Regions from separate parts of the Pseudoalteromonas sp. MelDa3 genome, predicted to be linked through region 1. Evidence: predicted binding sites of a transcription regulator. Region 1 holds the regulator's gene; each other region holds the start of a gene.
The links. Region 1 encodes sigma-54, which starts transcription at its own class of promoters, with help from an activator protein. Its sites were predicted from a motif close to GTTGGCACGNNNNTNGNNT; they were not measured.
Positions count from the first base shown of each region.

Region 2: the regulator sigma-54 is predicted to act here: its motif matches at 2,577-2,595, upstream of CXF89_RS01675 (BON domain-containing protein).
Region 3: the regulator sigma-54 is predicted to act here: its motif matches at 4,951-4,969, upstream of flgJ (flagellar assembly peptidoglycan hydrolase FlgJ).

Region 1 covers NZ_PJBR01000007.1:111,474-118,791, forward strand. The annotation lists gene CXF89_RS02395 (protein disulfide oxidoreductase) at 1-518, opposite strand, end outside; gene mgtE (magnesium transporter) at 575-1,933, opposite strand; gene CXF89_RS02405 (HPr family phosphocarrier protein) at 2,064-2,336, opposite strand; gene rapZ (RNase adapter RapZ) at 2,379-3,224, opposite strand; gene ptsN (PTS IIA-like nitrogen regulatory protein PtsN) at 3,243-3,695, opposite strand; gene hpf (ribosome hibernation promoting factor) at 3,700-3,987, opposite strand; gene CXF89_RS02425 (RNA polymerase factor sigma-54) at 4,014-5,513, opposite strand; gene lptB (LPS export ABC transporter ATP-binding protein) at 5,583-6,308, opposite strand; gene lptA (lipopolysaccharide transport periplasmic protein LptA) at 6,305-6,850, opposite strand; gene lptC (LPS export ABC transporter periplasmic protein LptC) at 6,840-7,318, opposite strand, start outside.
Region 2 covers NZ_PJBR01000006.1:23,673-30,990, forward strand. The annotation lists gene yaaA (peroxide stress protein YaaA) at 1-308, shown strand, start outside; gene CXF89_RS01665 (mechanosensitive ion channel family protein) at 430-1,386, shown strand; gene CXF89_RS01670 (PDZ domain-containing protein) at 1,520-1,771, opposite strand; gene CXF89_RS01675 (BON domain-containing protein) at 2,183-2,503, opposite strand; gene srmB (ATP-dependent RNA helicase SrmB) at 2,775-4,001, opposite strand; gene CXF89_RS01690 (tRNA1(Val) (adenine(37)-N6)-methyltransferase) at 4,077-4,775, shown strand; gene CXF89_RS01695 (alpha-amylase) at 4,932-6,941, shown strand; gene CXF89_RS01700 (DUF2147 domain-containing protein) at 7,085-7,318, shown strand, end outside.
Region 3 covers NZ_PJBR01000002.1:70,553-77,870, reverse strand. The annotation lists gene CXF89_RS21515 (flagellin) at 1-254, opposite strand, end outside; gene flgL (flagellar hook-associated protein FlgL) at 553-1,827, opposite strand; gene flgK (flagellar hook-associated protein FlgK) at 1,830-3,896, opposite strand; gene flgJ (flagellar assembly peptidoglycan hydrolase FlgJ) at 3,898-4,914, opposite strand; gene CXF89_RS00750 (flagellar basal body P-ring protein FlgI) at 5,087-6,181, opposite strand; gene flgH (flagellar basal body L-ring protein FlgH) at 6,193-6,876, opposite strand; gene flgG (flagellar basal-body rod protein FlgG) at 6,893-7,318, opposite strand, start outside.

The DNA.
Region 1 (7,318 bases):
AGTGACCATAACGGCTGAATGCCTGTTAGCCCTTGCGTCATTTTATTATCTTTTAAGATTATATAAGATGGCGTGACTTGCCCTTGCCAATCGGCAAATATCTCACCGTGTTGATCGTTGACAGTGGTAAAACTGTAGCCATGATCATTTAGATACTCATGTAGTTTTTGATCCGAGCCTGATTTTATTGCGATGCTCACGACAGGGTAGTTATTCTCGTTTGCGAGTTCGTTTATGGAAGGGGAGGTAATGCTACAAATAGGGCACCAAGTTCCCCAAAAATAGACAAGTGTTGGTTTATCTTGGCTCATTGCTGACAAATCAATGTTTTGCCCTTTATAATCTATTAATTGTAATTGAGGATTTGCTGGCATAACAGGTTGTCGCCACCAATTTACAGCGTTATAAATTACGAACAATATGAAACCATATATCAACACACTTTTTAATATTGATAAGCCTTTTTGTTTTGGCGTTTTTTTAGGTGTGTCTTTTTTATTTTTGGTATCCGTTGTCATAGTTGCAGCTTTACTCTAAGTGTTTTTTACTTTAGTTATTTGCAAAAGTTTCTAATTTAAACCAGCAACCAGGTAGCAGTACCTAAAAAGGCGAATATACCCACAATGTCTGTAATTGTAGTTAAAACTACACTACCTGCAAGAGCGGGATCTATATTCATCTTTTTAAGAATAATAGGGATACTCGCACCAGCAACACCTGCCACCACTAAGTTCATAAACATAGCGAAGGCGAGTACGCCACCAAGCATAAAGTCCCACTGCCATAGGGCAATAACACCTGCTATTAACAACGACCACAAAACACCGTTTAACGCGCCAATAGCAAGCTCTTTCATCATCAAGAAACGTTGGTTAGTTTGATTAATATGACCTACCGCAATACCACGGATAACAAGCGTTAATGATTGGCTACCTGCAACACCGCCCATAGAAGGGACAATACCGTTTAGTACAGCTAAAATAGGGAGCACATCTAAAGTGCCTTCAAAAAAGCTAGCTACAAAAGCAGCTGCAAGTGCAGTTAGTAAGTTGACACCTAACCAGACTGAGCGTTTTTTAGAGCTTTTTAGTACTGGCGCAAAGGTATCTTCTTCATCATCAAGACCGGCTAAGCCCAACAAACTATGCTCAGCATCTTCTCGGATTACGTCAACGATGTCATCGATAGTGACACGACCAAGGAGCTGATCGTTATCATCAACTACGGGGGCCGATATCCAATTATGACGTTCAAATAATTGCGCGACTTCACTTTCATCCATTGAGATTGGAATGGATTCACAATCTTCATCCATTAAATCGCGAACAATCTTTTCTGGCGGGTTAGTTAATAATGTACTCAGCGATAAAGCGCCTATAAAGCAGTTATGCTTATCAACAACGTACAAGTCATCGGTACCTTCTGGTAACTCGCCACGTAGCCTAATATACCTAAGTACAACATCAAGCGTAACATCAGGGCGAATGGTCACCGTATCGGTGTTCATTAGCGCGCCAGCAGAACGCTCTTGATACGAAAGTGCTTGTGTTGCACGTTCACGGTCTTGAATGTCCATCGCGCTAACAACGTCTTTATAGACGGTGTCTGGCAGACTACGTAATACTTCACCTAAGTCATCGTGGCCCATATCTTCTGTTGCGGCTGCAATGTGCTTAGGTTCCATTTGGGCAATAATGCCTAAACGAACATCTTCTGAGAGTTCTTCAAGAACATCGCCTTGCACATCAGGATCAACCAACTGCCAAAGGAGTCGGCGAATTTTATGCGGTGATGATTCTAATAATAATGCGGTATCACAAGGAGCTGTTTTTGCGAGCATGCGCCTAACTTGAACAAATTGACCACTATTGAGTGACTTAGTCACCTGTTTTAGTTGCTGTAGTGGGTAATCTTGTTCAAAAGCTTCAGGCATTGGCGTCCTTTATAAATTTTTATATTACTTTATGGGGAGAGGTGAGTTAACTGGCGTTACTAACCGTATTTATTTTATATATCTGTTTTAGTTGGGGCATTAGTAATGCGAGCATTATTTTTATAACTGTTTATTCTTGTTCATTAAAACGTTGTGCTATTAATTCTCCAACAGCATGCAAAGCTTGCTCAGAATCGGGGCCTTTGCATACAACTTTAACTTCTTTTCCTTGGCTACTTTCAAGTAACATTAGTGCAAGTACGCTATCGCCTGCGGCTTCTTTGTCATCTTGGAATAATGTGATTGTAGCATCAAATTGTACTGCTAATTGCGCAAGCACAGTAGCTGCTCTGGCGTGTAAGCCTAATTTGTTTTTTATTAAAAAAGTGTCTTCACAATGCATAACTTACTCTACCTAAGCTGAACAGGTGATTATTCAGCTATATTATTTTTCTTGTTCGCGATGGCGAATTTTTACATTGGGATGTGTCATTGCAAAACTTTCACCAATAGTTTGCGCTAAATATACAGAGCGATGTTGTCCGCCAGTACACCCAATGGCAATGGTTAAATAACTGCGGTTATTTCGCTCTAAGTGCGGTAACCACGTTTGTACAAATGTTTGAATTTGCCATGTGAATTTTTGCACTATGCTGTGATTGGCCAAATAATCTTTAACGGGTTGATCTAACCCATTTAAAGGTTTTAATTCAGGTTCCCAATGTGGATTTGGTAAAAAGCGTGCATCAAATACATAATCAGCTTCTTTTGGTATGCCGTGTTTAAAACCAAACGATTCAAACGTGACAATCAGTTGCTTATCTTTTTTACCTAAAATCTTTTCACGAATAGATTCAGCAAGTTGATGAACGCTTAAATCAGTCGTATCTATCATAAAGTCGGCGCGGGTGATTAATACATCAAGTAATTCTTTTTCTTTTTTGATGGCTAAATCAAGAGGCAACGAGTCAATTGATAGTGGGTGTAATCTACGAGTTTCAGAAAAACGTTTGATCAATGTTTGATCGTCGCTATCTAAATAAAATAACGTAGGTTTTGCAAAGCCAGGCAAGTATTCAAGAATATCGTTAAATTCATCTTGTTGTTTAGGGATGTTCCGCACATCAATGCTAACAGCAATTTTATCGTAGCTATCAGACACACTGCGAACTAATGAAGGAAGCAAGTTAACTGGAATATTATCTACGCAATAATAACCTAAATCTTCTACAACGCGTAAAGCAACCGACTTTCCAGAACCAGAACGGCCGCTTATGATAATTAACTCCATTTAACACCCTTTATAAAACTATGATTGATTGACAATAACTTGGTAAAGCTCAGCATCTGATTTTGCACTGCGTAACTGTTTACAAAAATCTTTGTTGTTTAGTTTATCAGCAATAGTTGCTAGAGTCTTTAAGTGCTGCTGGTTATCGCCATCTGGTACGATGAGTGCGACGAAAATATCAACAGGGCGATTATCGATTGCATCAAAATTTATTGGAGTTTCGCTAACGAGTACTAAAGCCAAAGGCTCTTCTGCACCGCTCATTCTTCCATGAGGAATGGCAATGCCACGCCCTATACCTGTACTACCCAATTTTTCTCTGCTCATTAAAGCATTAAGAATATCTTGTTGCGGTAAATACGGAAGTTTGTCGTGAGCAAGTTCGCTAATGAACTCTAAAATTCTTTTTTTGCTATTAAAAAGGACCGCAGCTTTGCTGCAGTCCTGGCATATAAGTGAGCTTAATTTCATCATATTAGTGTCGAGCAAGCTTCTCTTTGTGTTTAATTACTTGTCGATCGAGCTTGTCGATCAACGAGTCAATGGCGGCATACATATCTTGATGTTCTGTAGAGGCAAATAACTCAGCACCGCTTACGTGTATGGTGGCTTCTGCTTTTTGATTTAATTTTTCTACATCGAGAATGACATGAACATTATTAATATGATCAGAGTGTCTTTCTAGCTTCGCAAATTTGGTATTAATATAGTCTCTTAGTGAATCGGTTAATTCTACGTGACGACCAGTTAAGTTTAGTTGCATAAGCATTACCCTCTTTTTTTTGCGTCTTAAATCAAACTTTTACGTTGATTTGACGGTGGAATAGCCAGAGATTCGCGGTATTTTGCGATTGTACGTCTCGCTACTTTAATTCCTTGCTCAGCCAATATATCCGCTATTTTGCTATCACTCAATGGTTTTGCTGAGTTTTCTGCTGCGATTAATTTTCGGATAAGCGCACGGATTGCTGTAGATGAACATTCACCACCGTTTTCGGTGCTTACATGGCTTGAGAAAAAATATTTAAGCTCAAATATACCACGGGGTGTGTGCATATACTTTTGGGTTGTTACGCGCGAAATTGTTGATTCGTGCATTTCTACCATTTCAGCAACATCATTTAAAACCATTGGTTTCATGGCTTCAGGACCGTGTTCAAAAAAGCCTTGTTGTTGCTTAACAATACAATTTGTTACTTTTAATAGCGTGTCGTTTCTACTTTCTAAGCTTTTAATAAACCATTTAGCTTCTTGTAAATGCGAGCGAATAAACTGGCTGTCACCACTGGATTTTACAGTGCGAGACATTGCCGCGTATTGGCTATTAACACGAATTTTAGGCATGCTGTCTGGGTTTAACTCAACAACCCAGCGGCCTTTAATTTTTTTAACTGACACATCAGGAATAACATACTCAGATTCTTCTCTTACAATAGTATCTGCAGGTTTAGGGCTAAGAGTATGTATTAATGTCATTACTTCCTTAAGCTCTTCTTCTTTGAGCTTAGTTTTCTTCATTAATGTACGATAGTCACGAGCAGCTAATAAATCAATATGCTCGGTTAAAATCATTTTTGTTTCATTAATGTAAGGTGTTTCTTTATCAAACTGGTTAAGCTGAATACACAAACACTCTTGTAAACTACGTGCAGCAATACCAACAGGATCAAACAGTTGGATGCGTTTTAATACAGCTTCAATTTCATCAAGTTCGACTTCGTTATCATCTTCGTTTTCTTGATTAAAGCTTTCTAAAATCTCTTCGCAGCTTAGTGTTAAAATACCTGAATCATCGACGGCTTCTACAATCGCAATAGCAATAGCTTCGTCTGTAGGGCTAAATGGCGTTAGTTGTAACTGCCACATTAAATACTCATGGAGCGTTTCAGTAGAGGCGCCTTGGTATATTGATTCGTCTTCAGGCATCGGACCCGATGATGCTGCTGGGGCGGCACTCATGTACTCATCCCAACTAACATCCATAGCCATGTCGTCACTTAGCGTGTCTTTTGCAAGTGCTTCACCACTATCTTGTTCGTATTCACTTGGAGCATCATCGGCAGATGCGCTAACAGTTATGTCATCTGTATCTGCTTTTTGCTCGTTTTTACCTGCAGCGTCTTCTGAATAGTCTGCTTCTTCAACCTCTAATAGCGGGTTGCTGTCGAGAGCTTCTTGTATTTCTTGCTGGAGATCCAATGTACTGAGTTGCAACAAACGAATAGCTTGTTGCAGCTGTGGAGTCATTGTAAGTTGCTGGCCCATGCGCAGCTGTAGTGATTGCCTCATGTATCTCTAACAATCCTTTTATGTTGTTATAATTAATACTAGCAGATGCTTAAAGACATGGCGTAAATGTTACAGCCTAAATTGCTCGCCTAAGTAAACATCGCGTACTGTTTTATCATTTAATACGTGTTCTGGAGTACCTGATGCAATCAGCTCCCCATGAGAAACAATGTAGGCTTTTTCACAAACATCAAGGGTTTCTCTTACGTTATGATCGGTAATTAATACACCAATCCCACGATTTTTAAGATGTTCTATTATTTTCTTTATGTCTAATACCGAAATCGGGTCAACACCTGCAAATGGTTCATCCAGTAATATAAATTTAGGATCTGCTGCCAGCGCACGTGCTATTTCAACACGACGACGTTCGCCTCCTGACAATGCCATACCTTGGCTATCACGAATGTGTTGTATGCTAAATTCATCTAATAATTTATCGAGAGTGTCTTCTCTAGCTTGTTTATTTAACTCTTTGCGCGTTTCTAAAATGGCCATTAAGTTTTGATAAACAGTCAGCTTTCTGAATATTGAAGACTCTTGCGGTAAGTAGCCAATGCCTAATCTAGCACGACTATGCATAGGTAAAAGAGTAATATCGTTATCGTCTATCGATATTTTACCTTTGTCGCTAGGTACAAGTCCTACTATCATATAAAACGTGGTGGTTTTACCTGCACCGTTAGGGCCAAGTAAGCCAACAATACTGCCAGCTTTGACTTCAAGGCCGACGTTTTTTACAACTTCACGGCCTTTATAGCTCTTTGCTAATAGTTCAGCTTTTAATGTACTCATGGTTGACCTTTGTCGCTTTTTTTACTTTTTTTAGTCTCGATTGGCACTAAAATTGTGTGAACGCGGTCAGTTGAGTTTTCATCTTTTTCGGCACTGATTAGCTGCTGCTCTATATCGTAGGTAATGCTTTTAGCATTTATTTTTTGTCCCGCTTGCGATACTTGTGCATTACCAACAAGCGTTAAAAAACGCTTAGATACATCATAACGTACTTCGTCAGCACTGGCGCTCATAGTCGTGCCATCTGATTGCTTTTCTTCAAAGTACGCAGGGCTACCTGTAGCAATTAATAATTGTTTATTATCACCAAGTTCATCGCGTTTATGTACTTCTAAGCGGTCGGCTGTGATACGGCGATTACCGTGAATAATTTCAACGTTTTTCTCAAAAATCCCGACATTAGCTTTTAATTGACCTTCTTGCTTATCGGCGCTTATTGAAATTTGATTTGCAGCCGGTTGCGTATTTTGCTCTGCAGCACTACTATTAAACGCTAGTATAAGTGTAGGAATAATAAGTGATTTTAATATTTTATTGGTCATAATATATGGTTCGCGTATGGTTAATTAGTTTTATCACTTCGGTTTTTAAGTCGGCTTCTAGGCCTTTACCAGTGATTTTTAAATTGGGTCCAGTGATGATAACGGGTTGCTCCGAACGCATTGTTAATAGCTTTATATCTACCTGAATATTATCAGCATTGATTTTGTCTATCATGGCGTTATCGGTTAAGTTTTTGGCAACCACATTGCCTTCTAAAATTAATTGTTTGTCTTCGTATAATGTTGCTTCGTCTGCATTTATTTGCCACGTTTGCTTTTCGTTATATAAAGTAAAAATAGGTTTTTCAAAAAACGTAAAACCTAATTGTTGATATAGCTCCATTTTAGCCGCAGTAACTTTGTGGCTAATTTTACCTTGTTCGTCATAGGCTGTTTGTTTGAGTTCAATGGCTATGTAATCAGGCTTGGCAATAACTTCAGGCTCAGTCTGAGGTACAATATTTGTTT
Region 2 (7,318 bases), on a different contig from region 1:
TATTAAAAGCACAAGACGCGCAATACTTAGTTAACCTTGCTTCAAACGAATACTTTAAAGCGGTAGATAAAAAAGCATTAAATGCGCAAATTATTACCCCACACTTTAAAGACTGTAAAAACGGTCAATACAAAGTAATTAGCTTTTACGCTAAAAAAGCACGCGGCATGATGGCGCGCTACATTATCGAAAATAAAGTAACGCAGTTAAGCCAACTTAAAGAGTTTAAGGTAGCAGGTTATTACTTTAGCCCTGAGGCAACAGTTAAAGAGCTTGAGCCGGTATTTATGCGCGACGAACAAAATTAGGTTTATAAGCTTAAATAAAAAATTTAAAAGCCATGCATTGCATGGCTTTTTTGATGTTGGCGTTATATTTGCAATCTCATCTAATATTAATGAGAACACTAATTAAATAGGTGCAAATAAAATGATCAGCATTCCGTCAATTGACGAAGCCGAAAAACTAATAGAAGAAAAGCTCGGAGGGTGGTTTGATGTTGTAATAAGCCATATCCCTAATTTTATAGTTGCGATACTGATCGCAATTGTGTTTTCAATATTGGCGCGCTTTGCTGGCAAGCTGATGAAAAACATATTACGCCGCTCTCTCGACTCAACACAAATTGCCGACTTAATGGCGTCAATTTTTAAAGTTATTGTGTTGTGTATAGGTTTATTTATAGCGCTCGATTTTGTTGGGCTAAAAGGCACCGTAACTTCGTTACTTGCTGGTGCGGGTATTGTGGGTTTAGCCATTGGTTTTGCGTTTCAAGACATGACCGAAAACCTAATTGCTGGTATAGCAATGGGTGTACGTAAGCCATTTAAAACAGGTGACGTAATAGAAACCGATGATGTGTTTGGTTCAATACATTCTATAAACCTACGTAACACGCTAATAGAGAGCTTTTACGGGCAGTTAATACTGGTACCAAACAAAGTATTATTTAGGAACGTACTAAAAAACTACACCACTTTAGGTGTTAGGCGCATAGAGGTACCCGTAGGTATTTCGTACGGCGACGACATAGAAAAAGCAAAAGACGTCATCGTCGAAAAAATAAATGAATTTGATTTCGTAATACGTAAAGACGAAACCGCAGTATACGCCGAAGGTTTTGGTGACAGCAGCATTAACTTACTGGTATGGTTTTGGATTAAATACCCAGGCGAGCCTGACTTTATGACGGTACGCCACAAAGGTGTTGTTGCCGTTAAGCAGGCACTTGATGAAGCTGATATTAGTATTCCATTCCCAATTCGTACTTTAGATTTTGGTATTAAAGGCGGCGAAAAACTCGATGCCATGATAAGCGATAAAATAAGCCAGCAATCATCAAATAAAGACAGTGGTGAGGGGACTGACTCTAACCAAAGTGAGTAATTTAGTTAAAGCTCATTAGGCAAAAGCATTGGGAAATAGTTACTTACCAACAGCGCGTTTTTACAGAGTAAAATTGCGCTGTTGGTTTTTATAAACGGATTATTAGCCAAAAGTTAAATACCTAGTGTTGTGTCTATTGAATATCAATGCTGATCAGTTCTCTGACTATAGGAGTGTTTAATAAGTAAAAGTAGTGTTTATCCACCGACTTCTTTACTACCTTTGCAGCATACTTTGGAATAGCACCCCCATCTATTTCAATAACTAAATCATCCTCTTTCAGTCCCGCTCGATCGGCTGAAGAACCTGTGTAAACCTTTACAAAATTAACTGAGTTTATTTCAAGGCTAAAAATCAGAGATAGCCACGCTAGCATCAAATCCAAATCACTCTTCTTCAGCATTACAAAAACTGAATATAAACAATAGTGTAAAAATTAGGGTGTCATTTTTAGCTTCTTTTTACGCATAACAAGTTCGTAGAGTTGCGCGCTTATATTTATAAGTTAAACAGTAACCAAACGATCTGTTGGTTCAATTGTTTAGATAGCTGTACTAAAACGAGGATGGTGACTAATGCTGATGTAACTTGTTCTATTAGCCAAGCCAGTAGTATGTTTGGTATTAGTGGGGCTATCGCTTTGGTGGGAGGAATAATTGCATTACATAGGTTTTATTTTATCTTTGTACTCAACAGCTAAACTCGCCTTAAACAGGGTATAAAAAAGCGCAGCTTGTGTTGGAGTAACAAGCCGCGCTTATGAATTAGTTATACAAATAAGTTTATGTGGTGCGTATTAAATAACGCTAATTTTATTACGAATGATTTTTACGCCATCCATATTTTCTAAAAACTTTTGAGCTAGTGCGCGCTGAAAACCAGTTTGTGCTTCACCATATAAATCTACTTCACCATTTTTTACCTGCACACGAATATCACTTAACGCTAGGTTAGGATTAGTTCGTAGGGTGTTGGTGATAGCTTGTTGTAAGTTAGGTTGAGTGGCTACACTGCTTACTACGGCCATGTTGGTTGCTGCACTTACCTTTGTAGCGCAAGCTAATAAAAATAAACAACAAAATGATACTAAAGCGATAGTTAACTTGAAGCGGTTCATAACTTAATCCTTACATTACGGTGAATAGTGCAGCCACAATATGGAAATTCCATCGGCTAGGTTATCTTTGTAGTTACAATTTCGGTGCCAATATTAACGCTATGAAATATAAGGGGATTTTATTAAGTGGGAATTCAGGTGGGCAAAAATTACATTTAAATGAGTATGAGTTACATGCTTGGGTTACATATGTAACAGGTACAAGTGACAGAGCTATAAAGCTTGCATTAAAAAGCCGACAAAAGCCGGCTTAGTATAAAAATGTTTTAGGTTACTTTTTCTTTTTAACCTTAGCCTTTTTCTTGGCTTTCATTTTTACTGGATCTTTACGCTTTTTAGCAGGTGGCTTAGCTTCTTTATGCTGTGGCTCGACACCTCTAATTACACGGCGTTTTAATTTTTGTTCAACGTAGCGCTCTACTTTATATAAAATACCAATATCGTGTGCTTCAACTAGCGATATTGCTATCCCTTTTTTACCAGCACGGCCAGTACGACCAATACGGTGTACATATACGTCGGCAGTACGCGGCATATCAAAGTTAATAACGTGGCTGATATCAGATACGTCAATACCACGTGCAGCTACGTCGGTAGCAACTAATATGCTTGTTTTGCCACTGTGGAAGTTTTCCATGGCTTTCATACGTTTGTCTTGTGGCATTTCGCCGCGTAACCACGCTGCTTTTACATCGTTAGTTGTAAGTTCGCCAATCAATGTTTCTAAGCGTTCGCGAGTTTTAACAAACACAATCGCTTTAGTTACGTCAGGATTTTTTAGCGTATTAACTAATAATTCAAGTTTGTGATGATAATCGTCGGCTAAATGTACCCATTGGTGAATTTTAGCCTTTTCTTTACGTGACGATTCGGCTTCTAATAGAGCTGGGTCGTTTAATGTTTTTTCAGCAAACCTTTCTACGCTGTCACCTTCAAGTGTTGCTGAGAATAAAAAACATTGGCGACGATTTTTAGCTTCGTCACAAATACGGCTCATTTCCTTTTTAAAACCCATATCTAACATGCGATCTGCTTCATCAATAATAAGCATTTCTACATGTTCAGCATGAAAGTTTTCGGTTTCTAGGTATTCCATTAATCGACCTGGTGTGGCGATTAAAATATCGTTATTTTTTTCAAAAATTTCTTTATGCGTGCCGTAGTTAATACCGCCTGTTACTACACCAATTTTTAGGTGTGTGCGTTTAGCTAGCAGTTCACATTGTTCATGAATTTGATAAGCCAGCTCACGAGTTGGGGTCATAACGAGTACGCGCGCAAAACCAGGGTCACGACGTGGGAAATCCAGTAAGTACTGAATAGCCGGAATTAAAAATGCCGCTGTTTTACCTGTACCAGTAGGCGCAGATGCTAAAATATCGCGCCCCTGTAGTGCTTCAGGAATAGCTTGTTGTTGAATGCTGGTTGGCGTCTCGTAGCCCATTTTATTAATGGCATCGAGTAGCTTGTTATCAAGATCAAATTCAGAAAATTGCATAGAGTGTCTAAAATAAGGGACAATTACCCTGATTATACGCGCTATGCTGCGCTTGGTGAATGAAAAGGTGAAAAAATGTCTGGTTTTGTATTTAAACAATTTAAAGTTGAACACGACCACTGTGCAATGAAAGTTTCTACCGATGGCATTTTGCTTGGTGCATGGGCTAATTTAAGCGGCGTAAAGTCATTACTTGATATAGGCACCGGCACCGGCTTACTAGCACTAATGTGTAAGCAGCGCAGTAATGAGCTTGATATAACTGCGGTAGAAATTGACGAAAGCGCCTATACCCAAGCATTACAAAATGTAGCTAATAGTCCGTGGCCAACTATAAGTATTACGCACCAAACTATTCAGCGCTTTAGTAGTGAAGTTAAATTTGACGTGGTTATCTCTAATCCACCGTATTTTAATCACAGTTTAAAAGGCGATAATGCTGCGCGTAATGCCGCACGCCATACCGACGGATTAAGTTTTGAAGAGTTAATTAATGCCTTTAAACATTTAAGCCATAGTGGTTCCCGCTTTAGCTTAATACTCCCAAGCGTTGAAGGCGCATTATTTATTGAGCTTGCTATTCAAAATGGGCTTTATTTAAATACTCATTGCCAAGTAAAATCCACGCCCAACAAAGATATTAGCCGCAGTTTAATGACATTTAGCTACGTAAAAAGCGATATAGAATCATCAACCCTGTGTATTAGAAACTTAGATAATACCTACACTGCTGATTATATAGCCCTGTGCAAAGCATTTTATTTGAAAATGTAAATTGCCTAGTTATGTAGGTTATCTAGTAATAAAGGATAATTTACCTATTATGCATACGTATTCAATTTTTATTTAATCAATTACCAATCTAGTGTTAACCACTTGTAAATAACATCGAGTAGTTGTTTTGCTCGCTCAACAATTGGATCACACACTATGAAACTCAATAAAATAATCACCACCGCAGGTTTAAGCCTAGGATTGCTCTTACCTAGCATTGCGACTGCTACGCCCACCACATTTGTACATTTGTTTGAATGGAATTGGCAAGATGTAGCGCAAGAATGTGAGCAATACCTAGGACCAAAAGGCTACGCTGCAGTACAGGTCTCGCCACCTAATGAGCACATTACAGGAAGCCAATGGTGGACACGTTATCAGCCAGTAAGTTATGAACTGCAAAGTCGTGGCGGAAACCGTGCACAGTTTATCGATATGGTAAATCGCTGTAGTGCAGCTGGGGTTGATATTTACGTTGATACGCTTATTAACCATATGGCAGCAGGAAGTGGCACAGGCACAGCCGGAAATAGCTTTGGTAATAAAAGCTTTCCTATTTATAGCCCACAAGATTTTCATGAAAGTTGTACCATTAATAACTCTGATTATGGCAACGATCGCTACCGAGTACAAAACTGTGAACTAGTTGGACTTGCCGATTTAGATACCGCTTCAAACTATGTGCAAAATACCATTGCAGCATATATTAACGACTTACAAGCTATTGGCGTAAAAGGCTTTCGGTTTGATGCTTCTAAACATGTTGCAGCAAGCGATATCCAAAGTTTAATGGCCAAAGTAAATGGCTCGCCAGTGGTTTTTCAAGAAGTGATCGATCAAGGTGGGGAGGCTGTTGGTGCCTCTGAATATTTAAGCACAGGTTTAGTAACTGAATTTAAATATAGCACTGAGCTTGGTAACACTTTTAGAAACGGCTCGCTTGCATGGCTGAGTAATTTTGGCGAAGGGTGGGGCTTTATGCCAAGCTCTTCTGCGGTGGTTTTTGTAGACAATCACGACAATCAGCGCGGGCACGGCGGCGCTGGCAATGTTATTACCTTTGAAGATGGCCGCTTATATGACTTAGCCAATGTATTTATGTTGGCTTATCCGTACGGTTATCCAAAAGTAATGTCGAGTTATGATTTTCATGGTGATACAGATGCTGGTGGGCCAAATGTACCGGTACATAATAATGGTAACTTAGAGTGTTTTGCGAGTAATTGGAAGTGTGAGCATCGCTGGTCATATATTGCAGGCGGGGTCGATTTTAGAAATAACACCGCCGACAATTGGGCAGTAACAAACTGGTGGGATAACACAAATAATCAAATTTCATTTGGCCGAGGTAGCTCGGGTCATATGGCTATTAACAAAGAAGACTCAACACTTAGTGCAACTGTGCAAACCGATATGGCGTCAGGGCAATACTGTAATGTGCTAAAAGGCGAACTGTCAGCTGATGCTAAAAGTTGTAGTGGTGAGGTTATAACGGTTAATTCCGACGGTACTATTAATCTTAATATTGGCGCTTGGGATGCGATGGCAATTCATAAAAATGCCAAGTTAAATACCAGTTCTGCCTCAAGCACTGAAAGTGACTGGCAGCGAACGGTTATTTTTATTAATGCACAAACACAAAGCGGACAAGATATGTTTATCCGTGGTGGAATTGACCACGCTTATGCAAACGCAAACCTTGGTCGAAATTGCCAAACAAGTAATTTTGAGTGTGCAATGCCTATTCGTCATAACAATTTAAAAAATGTCACAACAAGCCCTTGGAAAGCAAATGATAACTACCTTGATTGGTATGGTATAGAAAATGGGCAAAGTAGCAAAGCAGAAGGTTCTGCTACCGACTGGACAACGAACGTTTGGCCAGCAGGTTGGGGCGCTGAAAAAACGGTAAACACAGATGGTTTTGGTGTGACACCTTTAAATATATGGGGCGAACACTATTGGATGCTTGATGTAGATATGGATTGCAGTAAAGCGGTTAATGGATGGTTTGAACTAAAAGCATTCATTAAAAATGGCCAAGGATGGGAGACAGCCATTGCACAAGACAATCCACTTTATACAAGTACTAATCATATGGCGCAATGCGGAAAAATTAATAAATTTGAGTTTAATAATTCAGGTGTAGTAATTCGTAGTTTTTAAAAGTAAGCAAAAAAGCTCATATGAAAACCTAAACTAATGATTATTAGTTTAGTTTTTTATTTTATGTACAGCGCTTTAATAGTGTGTTTATAAATCACCTGATATGATTTAGCCATTGGCCACTTAATTTAAAAGGCAACACAATGAAAAAGTTAAATAAATTAGCATTACTTAGCACGTTAGCAGCCACCATTTTTGCAAGCCAAGGTGTGTTTGCTGCTATTACGCCTGTAGGGCTTTGGAAAACAATTGATGAGGATACAAACCAAGCTAAGTCGTATGTACGTATTACCCAAACCAACGGTGTATTAAGCGGCAAAGTTGAAACCATTCTTAACCCGGCAAAACAAAACGATATATGCAGTAAATGTGATGAT
Region 3 (7,318 bases), on a different contig from region 1:
GATTCTTGCATAGCGCCTTCAGCGGTTTGCGCCATTGAAATACCATCGTTAGCATTACGCTGAGCAACGGCTAAGCCATTTATTTGCGACGTTAATCTGTTTGAAATTTGTAAGCCGGCGGCATCATCTTTTGCGCTATTAATACGCATACCTGATGATAAACGCTCCATTGAAGTAGCTAAGCCTTCACCAGATTTAGTTAGATTACGTTGTGCGTTTAATGACGACACATTAGTATTTACTGTTAATGCCATTTTACCATCTCCTAGGTTTAAACAGAGTGTGGTTCAACACGATTTAACAGGAACCACTGTTCGATAATTTCTTATAATAAGAAAAGCATTTACTGTGCCAACTTTGATTTATTTGTAACCACTTGTTTTTTAATGTAAATATATGGTTTTTTGAATTAAAAATAAAGAGTGAAGTTATTTGGAAGGGAGTGACATTTTTTTGCCGCGGTTTTGTAGCAGGTTATTGCCGCGATTTTGTAGCAAGTTATTGCCGCTTTAAAGTGGGTAAAGCGGCAAGGCATTTCTGCTTATAATCTGCTTATAAGTAATCGAATAATGAAAGGTTAGTTAAACGACCAAAAGTTGCTTGCGATGCTTGCAGTGCCGTTTCTTGTTTGGTTAGTTCGCTAATAGCTTCTGCCATATCAACTTCAACTAAGTTAGAGCGATTACTTTTATTTTGAATATCGAGTGCTAAGTTAGAATCGCTTACTCTTTCAAGCGCGTTCATACGTCCACCTAAACTTGCTTGGGTAAACACCACTTGCTCACTGGCGTTTTGTAATTGCACTAAGCTATCAGCAAGTACTTGCTGAAAGTCATCACCTTCAAGTGCGCCATTGTTAAGGCCGGTAATAAGTGATTGCAGTGTATTAAGTACGTTTTCTTTATGTGGTTTTTCAAGGCTAAAATCGAGTTGGCCAGGCGCACTACCCTCAAATTGAATTTTCATACCTGCAAATTCAATTGTATCATCTGTAACTTCACCAGTTTGAGGCGGGGTAAGCGACACGCCATCTTGTAAAATTTCGTATGTATCAGGATCGTTTGTAGTCGCACCAGCGGTTGTAACTACACTAAAAGTATTTGCTGTAGGTGAAACTGGAGTCGTTGGATCAGCATTGTATTTAGCTTGATGGAACTTATCGAACTCGGCTTGGCCATCAACATAAACAGTGCCTTTAGTAATATTATTTGTAGGTGTTGTTGTTGGTATGTCTGCTTTATTATCGAGTACATTTAGTCTGGCATCTGTTTTTTCAAATGTATCAAAGCCGTTATCACTCGCTTTAATTGATACCCCTTCAGCTATAGTTATTTGGTGCTGGCCTTGGTCGCCATTATAGGTGTACTCACCCGCTGCAGAATCAAACTGATAAGGCTGCGTGCTGTCTTGGTAGCCTGAAAATATGAATTTCCCGTCTTCTGAGCGGGTGTTCATTAAATTAGCTAACGTTTGTTGAATGCCACTAAGCTCTGATGCAATCGATTTTAAATCGTCTTTGGTGTAAACACCATTACCAGCCTGAATAGTGAGCTCTTGCGCTTGTTGTATATTACTATTTATGCTTTGTAATACGCTTTCTTCAGTTTCTAGCCTGCCGGTAAGCTGGTCGATATTTTTAGTGTATTGCTCATTCGTTTGTATTTTATTTGAATACAGCATAGCTTGCGAAATAGCAGCTGGCGCTTCTGAGGTGGTTAAATACTTTTCACCAGTTGTTACTCGCTCTTGAGCATTTGCAACACCTTGTTGGTTGTCGAGTATTTTATTTATGTTGTTTTGGTACATTAAATTATTTGATAAACGCATAATTACCTCGCCGCATTTAATAAGGTGTCAAAAATTTCTTGAGCTGCTGCTAAAACTTGAGCTGATGCTGAATATGATTGCTGAAAACGCAGTAAATTTGCAGCCTCTTCATCAAGGTTTACACCCGATAGTGATTCGTACCATGCCTCAGACTGCTCTGCTAATGCATTAAACGCACTACCGCTTGTTATTGCTTGACCAGTTATAACGCCTATATCACTCACTAACCCTGAATAAGCTTGGTTGAACGTTTTATGATTGTCGGCCGTTGCTGTTGTTTCTACATTTAAACGGACTAACTCACCATTCTGTAAGTCAGCTAATTTTAAACCATTACGGTTATCATCAAAGCCGCCTTCGTTAAACTCAAGTGTAAAGGTGTCGCCTGTTGCTGGAGTGCCTTCTATGTCAAAATCAAAACCATAATCGCTGTATGGCGTTCCTGCTTGAGATAAAACATTATTACCTGGCGGTGGAATAATAATTGTTGTTGCCGTATTATTTTCATCAGAAATTTGATATTCGTTTGCAGTGCCTGTTTTTACTAGGGTAATACCGCCATTGGTCAAACCGGGAGCGGTGGTAAAACCACCCGATGTCACGCTTGTTACTTCTCCCACTGAAATAGTAGCGGTGCCTATATTATCTATACTGTTAGCAGTACGAATAGGCGATGCTAGTGCTAAATCTTCTGCGCGCCCTGTTGCAAGCGTAATGCTAGAAGCCGAGTCAGAATTAAGCTTAATTTGAAACTGATCTCCCACGTTACCTGTTTTGGTTGTATCTATATTTAATTGTAGTCCGAAGGAGTCTTTTACCGTTGCTAATACTTCTGGTGTTGTAGCTGTTGCCGCTTGATAAGGGACTGCATTTCGAATATCGTCTGCATTTATGATCCCATCAGCTGGGATATCTGCAACTGATGGGTCACCTAGCGGTTCGCCTTTATTATCTACCGGTTGAATAGAAACCGATGTCGCACTCGTATAAGTAATAATAAAGTCACTTGCCGGAAGCTCACTGCCCTTACCAGGCTCTACAGTTGCAGTCATACCGGCATCACCAGTATTCGCTTGATACGCATAAGCGCCAACGGTAGGTATATTAAAAATATTACCACCTAGCTGACCTGTTGCATCCATACCCAATTTGTTTTGCTCGTTAAATGCGTCGGCTATCGCTAAGCCCATTTGACCAATTTGGTTTTGAGCAGGGACTAATATGTCATCTCTAAAAGCGAGTAAGCCGCCAATTTTGCCTTTAAGCTTGCTTACATCAACTTCAAGCGGCACTGCTTTGCCACCATTAACGTCAAGCGTGAATTCTTTAAAGTTAGGATCGGGATCCCCTGTCATCGAGAATAAGTTAAATGCGCCATTTTGCATAACAACTGCTTCGCCTGTGCCCATAAAAACGAGTTTTTCGCCATTTGGACCATCAAGCGTTTCTATGTCTATTAGCTCTGATAAGTCGCGTATTGCTTTATCGCGTTCGTTATAGGTAGAGCTTGCATCTGCGGCATTATTAGTGCCATTAACGGCTGCAATATTTTGATTTAGCGTACTAATACTTTGAATGAGTGAGTTTGCTTCGTCTGAAAAAATTTCAAGCTGCTCGTTCACTACACTTTTTTGATCAAGCACGATGCCCGAAAGTCTATCCATTTGATCAATTAAGCTTTGCGCGTCGGTCATTACTAATGAGCGAGCAACGGTAGATGACGGTTGATTAAGCGCTTCTTGTACGTTATTAAATAAAGAGTTAATGCCTGTAGATAGGTTATTAGACTCTTCAGAAAAAATAGTATCAACTCGATTTGCCTCAGTAATAAACTGATCGAAAAACGATTTATTAGAGGTGTCACGATTTAGCTGTGACTGAGCAAACTCATTTAGTAATCGGTATGTTTCGCCTCGCCCCACTTGGTTATCAACCATAGTGGTAAACTCTGTACGCTCGCGCACATAGCCTTCGGTATTAACATTGGCGATGTTTTTACTTGTCGTTTGCAGTAGCTCCGAACTTGCTCTAACCCCAGAACTGGCAATGTTTAATAAATTAAACGACATGTTACTCTACTCCTTGGCGGATCACGTTTGCCGCAATGTCTTTTAGCTGGCTGCTATTGAGCACATTTTTTATTTTGCTGGCATAATTTGGATCGGTTGCATAACCTGCTTTTTGTAATGAATCTAAAAAGTCATTTGGTTTTGCTGTATTTTGTAATGCTTCTTGGTAGCGTGGGTTTTGCGTTAAAAAATCAACGAAGTCGTTCACGCTATCTTTAATTGAATCGTAGGCTCTAAAGCTTGCTTGTTTTTTAACGGGTGTGCCTTGCTCAAACTCAAGCGTTACTTTGCTTGCTTTATCGCCTTCCCAGCTTTTATCTGACTTAATATTAAATAAGTTATTTGAGCTGCCACCGTCACTTTTATTAATAATGTGTTTACCCCAACCGGTTTCAAGTGCCGCTTGAGCAACCATTACCGCTGGGTTTAAACCTATTTTTTGCGCTGCAGTTTTAGCGTGTTCCCACACTGAACTTACAAACTCTTCTGCATTTTTAAATGTTGGGCTATCGGTTTTAGACTCTGCAGTATTAACCTTAGGCTCAGCAATATCGGCTTTAGTACTTTTAACGATAAGATCGGGTTGCTTATTTTTTTGCTCATGAGGAAGAGCGGATCCGACTTGCGTATCGCTGAAAATATCGTTAGTTGTTCTAAGCACCGAACCTGGCATAAAGTTTTTAGACTCAGGCGATAACTGCTGAACAATTAAATCGGCAAGGCCTAACGAGCCATTTGATGAAAGCTCTGTTGAAAGTTGCTGATCGTGCATTTCTTCAAAAAACTTTACGCCACTTGAATTAAATGGGCTGTCTTTGTCTTCAAATGCTTCGTTAGCTTTGCGCATTCCTTTGAGCAGCATTTGCGTAAAAATAGCTTCAAATTGTGCGGCCGCTTTTTTAAGCGCAGCTTTAGAGGCATCAGTTGATGCATCGCCACTGGTTAAGGCTTCTTTACGAAGTGAATCTAAGTTGCCTAAATCAAAAAAGTTTTGTTTATCGAGGTGATTAGTTTCCATCGGCTTTTTGACACAAAATGAATAATGCAGTTAAAAATGCAAAAATTGAGCCACTACCGATAAAACGAGGAAGATAAAAATAATAAACTTAAGTTGCTGTAAATAAAAAGCCCTATATCTTGTTTCAAAAATATAGAGCTTAAGTAATACGTTATTTATTGACTTGAGTTATTTATATAACAACTAACTGCCCGTTAATTGCGCCGGCTTCTTTTAGTGCTTCTAAAATAGCCATTAAGTCACCAGGCGCTGCGCCTACTTCGTTAATTGCGCGAACTAAATCGTCAAGGCTTACACCTGGATTAAATACAAAGGCGCGCGAGTCGTCTTGGTTTACATCAATAATACTTTGCTGTGTGACAACTGTATCACCGTTTGCTAGCGGGTTTGGTTGTGACACATTTTGTTGCTCTGCAATTGTTACTGTTAAGCCACCATGAGTTATAGCCGCAGGCTGAAGCTTAACGTTTTTGCCAATGACAATTGTACCGGTACGCGAGTTAACTATAATTTTAGCGGCCATATCAGCTGGCTTAAATTCTAAGTTTTCGAGTGTCGATAAGTACGATACACGCTGGGATGCATCGCGTGGTGCAATAACACGGATAGAAACAGAATCAATTGCTTGTGCGCTATTTGGGCCAACTAGGTCATTAATTGTTTTTTCTAGGCGTTTTGCCGTTGTAAAGTCTGGGCGGTTTAGGTTGAAGGTAATGTAATCGCCTTGCATAAATGGGCTTTCTACAGTGCGTTCAACTGTTGCGCCATTTGGTATACGACCAACTGTAGGGGTGTTAATTACAACCTTACTACCATCAAGGCCTTGTGCGCCTAAGCCACCGACAATTAAGCTACCTTGTGCAATAGCGTATACGTTACCATCTACCCCCTTTAAAAAGGTTTGTAGTAAAGTACCGCCACGTAAACTGCCTGCACTACCAATAGAAGAAACCGTAATATCTATTGTTTGTCCGGGCTTTCTAAATGCAGGTAATTCTGCATGCACAGCAACAGCGGCAACATTTTTAATTTTAGGACTTTGAGTTGAGGGTAGCGTAATACCAAAGCTGTTCAACATGCCTCTAAAACTTTGTTGTGTGTATGAGTTTTGCTCGCCAGTGCCTGGTAAACCAACCACTAAGCCATAACCAACTAATTGGTTAGAGCGTACGCCTTCAACCATAGACACATCTTTTATGCGCTCAGCACTGGCAGTAAACTGCCAACCTAATAACACAACTAAACATAAAGCTTTAAGGCTATTCATGTTGTTACCCTCTAAAATGGAAACAGCGAACTGCTAAAGAAACGTGTAAGCCAACCAGGACTTTGCGCTTCTTGCGTTTGCCCTTTACCTGAGTATTGAATACGTGCATTAGCAATGCGGTTTGATTCAACCGTATTATCGGCGCTTACGTCTTGAGGGCGTACTAGCCCTTCTAAACGAATAAACTCTTCACCGGTATTAAGCGTTAGCCATTTTTCGCCGCGAATAACTAAGTTACCATTAGGTAAAACGCGCATTACATTAACCGAAATATCGCCCACTAAGCTGTTTGACTGGTTTGATTTTGAATCGCCCGTAAACGACGAATCGCTACCAATGCCAAACTGAATACTATCGCCACCTATATTTACAGGTAGACCACCTAAGCCAATCACTGGGTCTAAGCTTGCGTCGGTTTCTTTGTCTGTTTCTGTTTTAGCGGCTTTTGTTGCTTGAGTAGACTCTTGCAATTTAACCGTAATTATATCGCCAGTACGTAGCGCTTTTTTATCAGAATATAAGTCGTTTGATGTATGAGTATTAAACAATGAACCTGTGGCTACCAGCGGCTCTAAAATAGGCTCGGGGTACATAGGTGCGTAGTAAGGGTCGTCCTGCACTACTTCACTATTTTGCGTAGACATACAGCCACTTAAAAATAATGTGCCCGCTGTAAATAAAATAATATTACGCATAATTCCCCCTACTCTATTAAAGCTGTTGATTGATATAACTCATCATTTCGTCAACGGCCGAAATTACTTTTGAGTTCATTTCGTAAATACGCTGAGTTTCAATTAGGTTTACGAGCTCTTCAGTTACATTTACGTTTGAAGTTTCGAGTGAGCCTTGAATAATGCTACCTAACCCTTCAACACCAGGATTACCTTGTACCGGCGCACCACTTACAGCGGTTTCGGTATAAAGGTTTTGACCAATTGGCTCAAGGCCCGACGGATTAATAAAATCACTAATAGTAAGCTGACCAATGACCACGTTATCAGCTTGGCCTGCAACACGTACAGATACTTCGCCGTCTTGCGAAACCGTAATTGATTGCGCGTCATCAGGTACATTCATTTCTGGCTGAATAACGTAACCTGCTCCCGATGTTACAATTCGTCCATCGCCATCGGT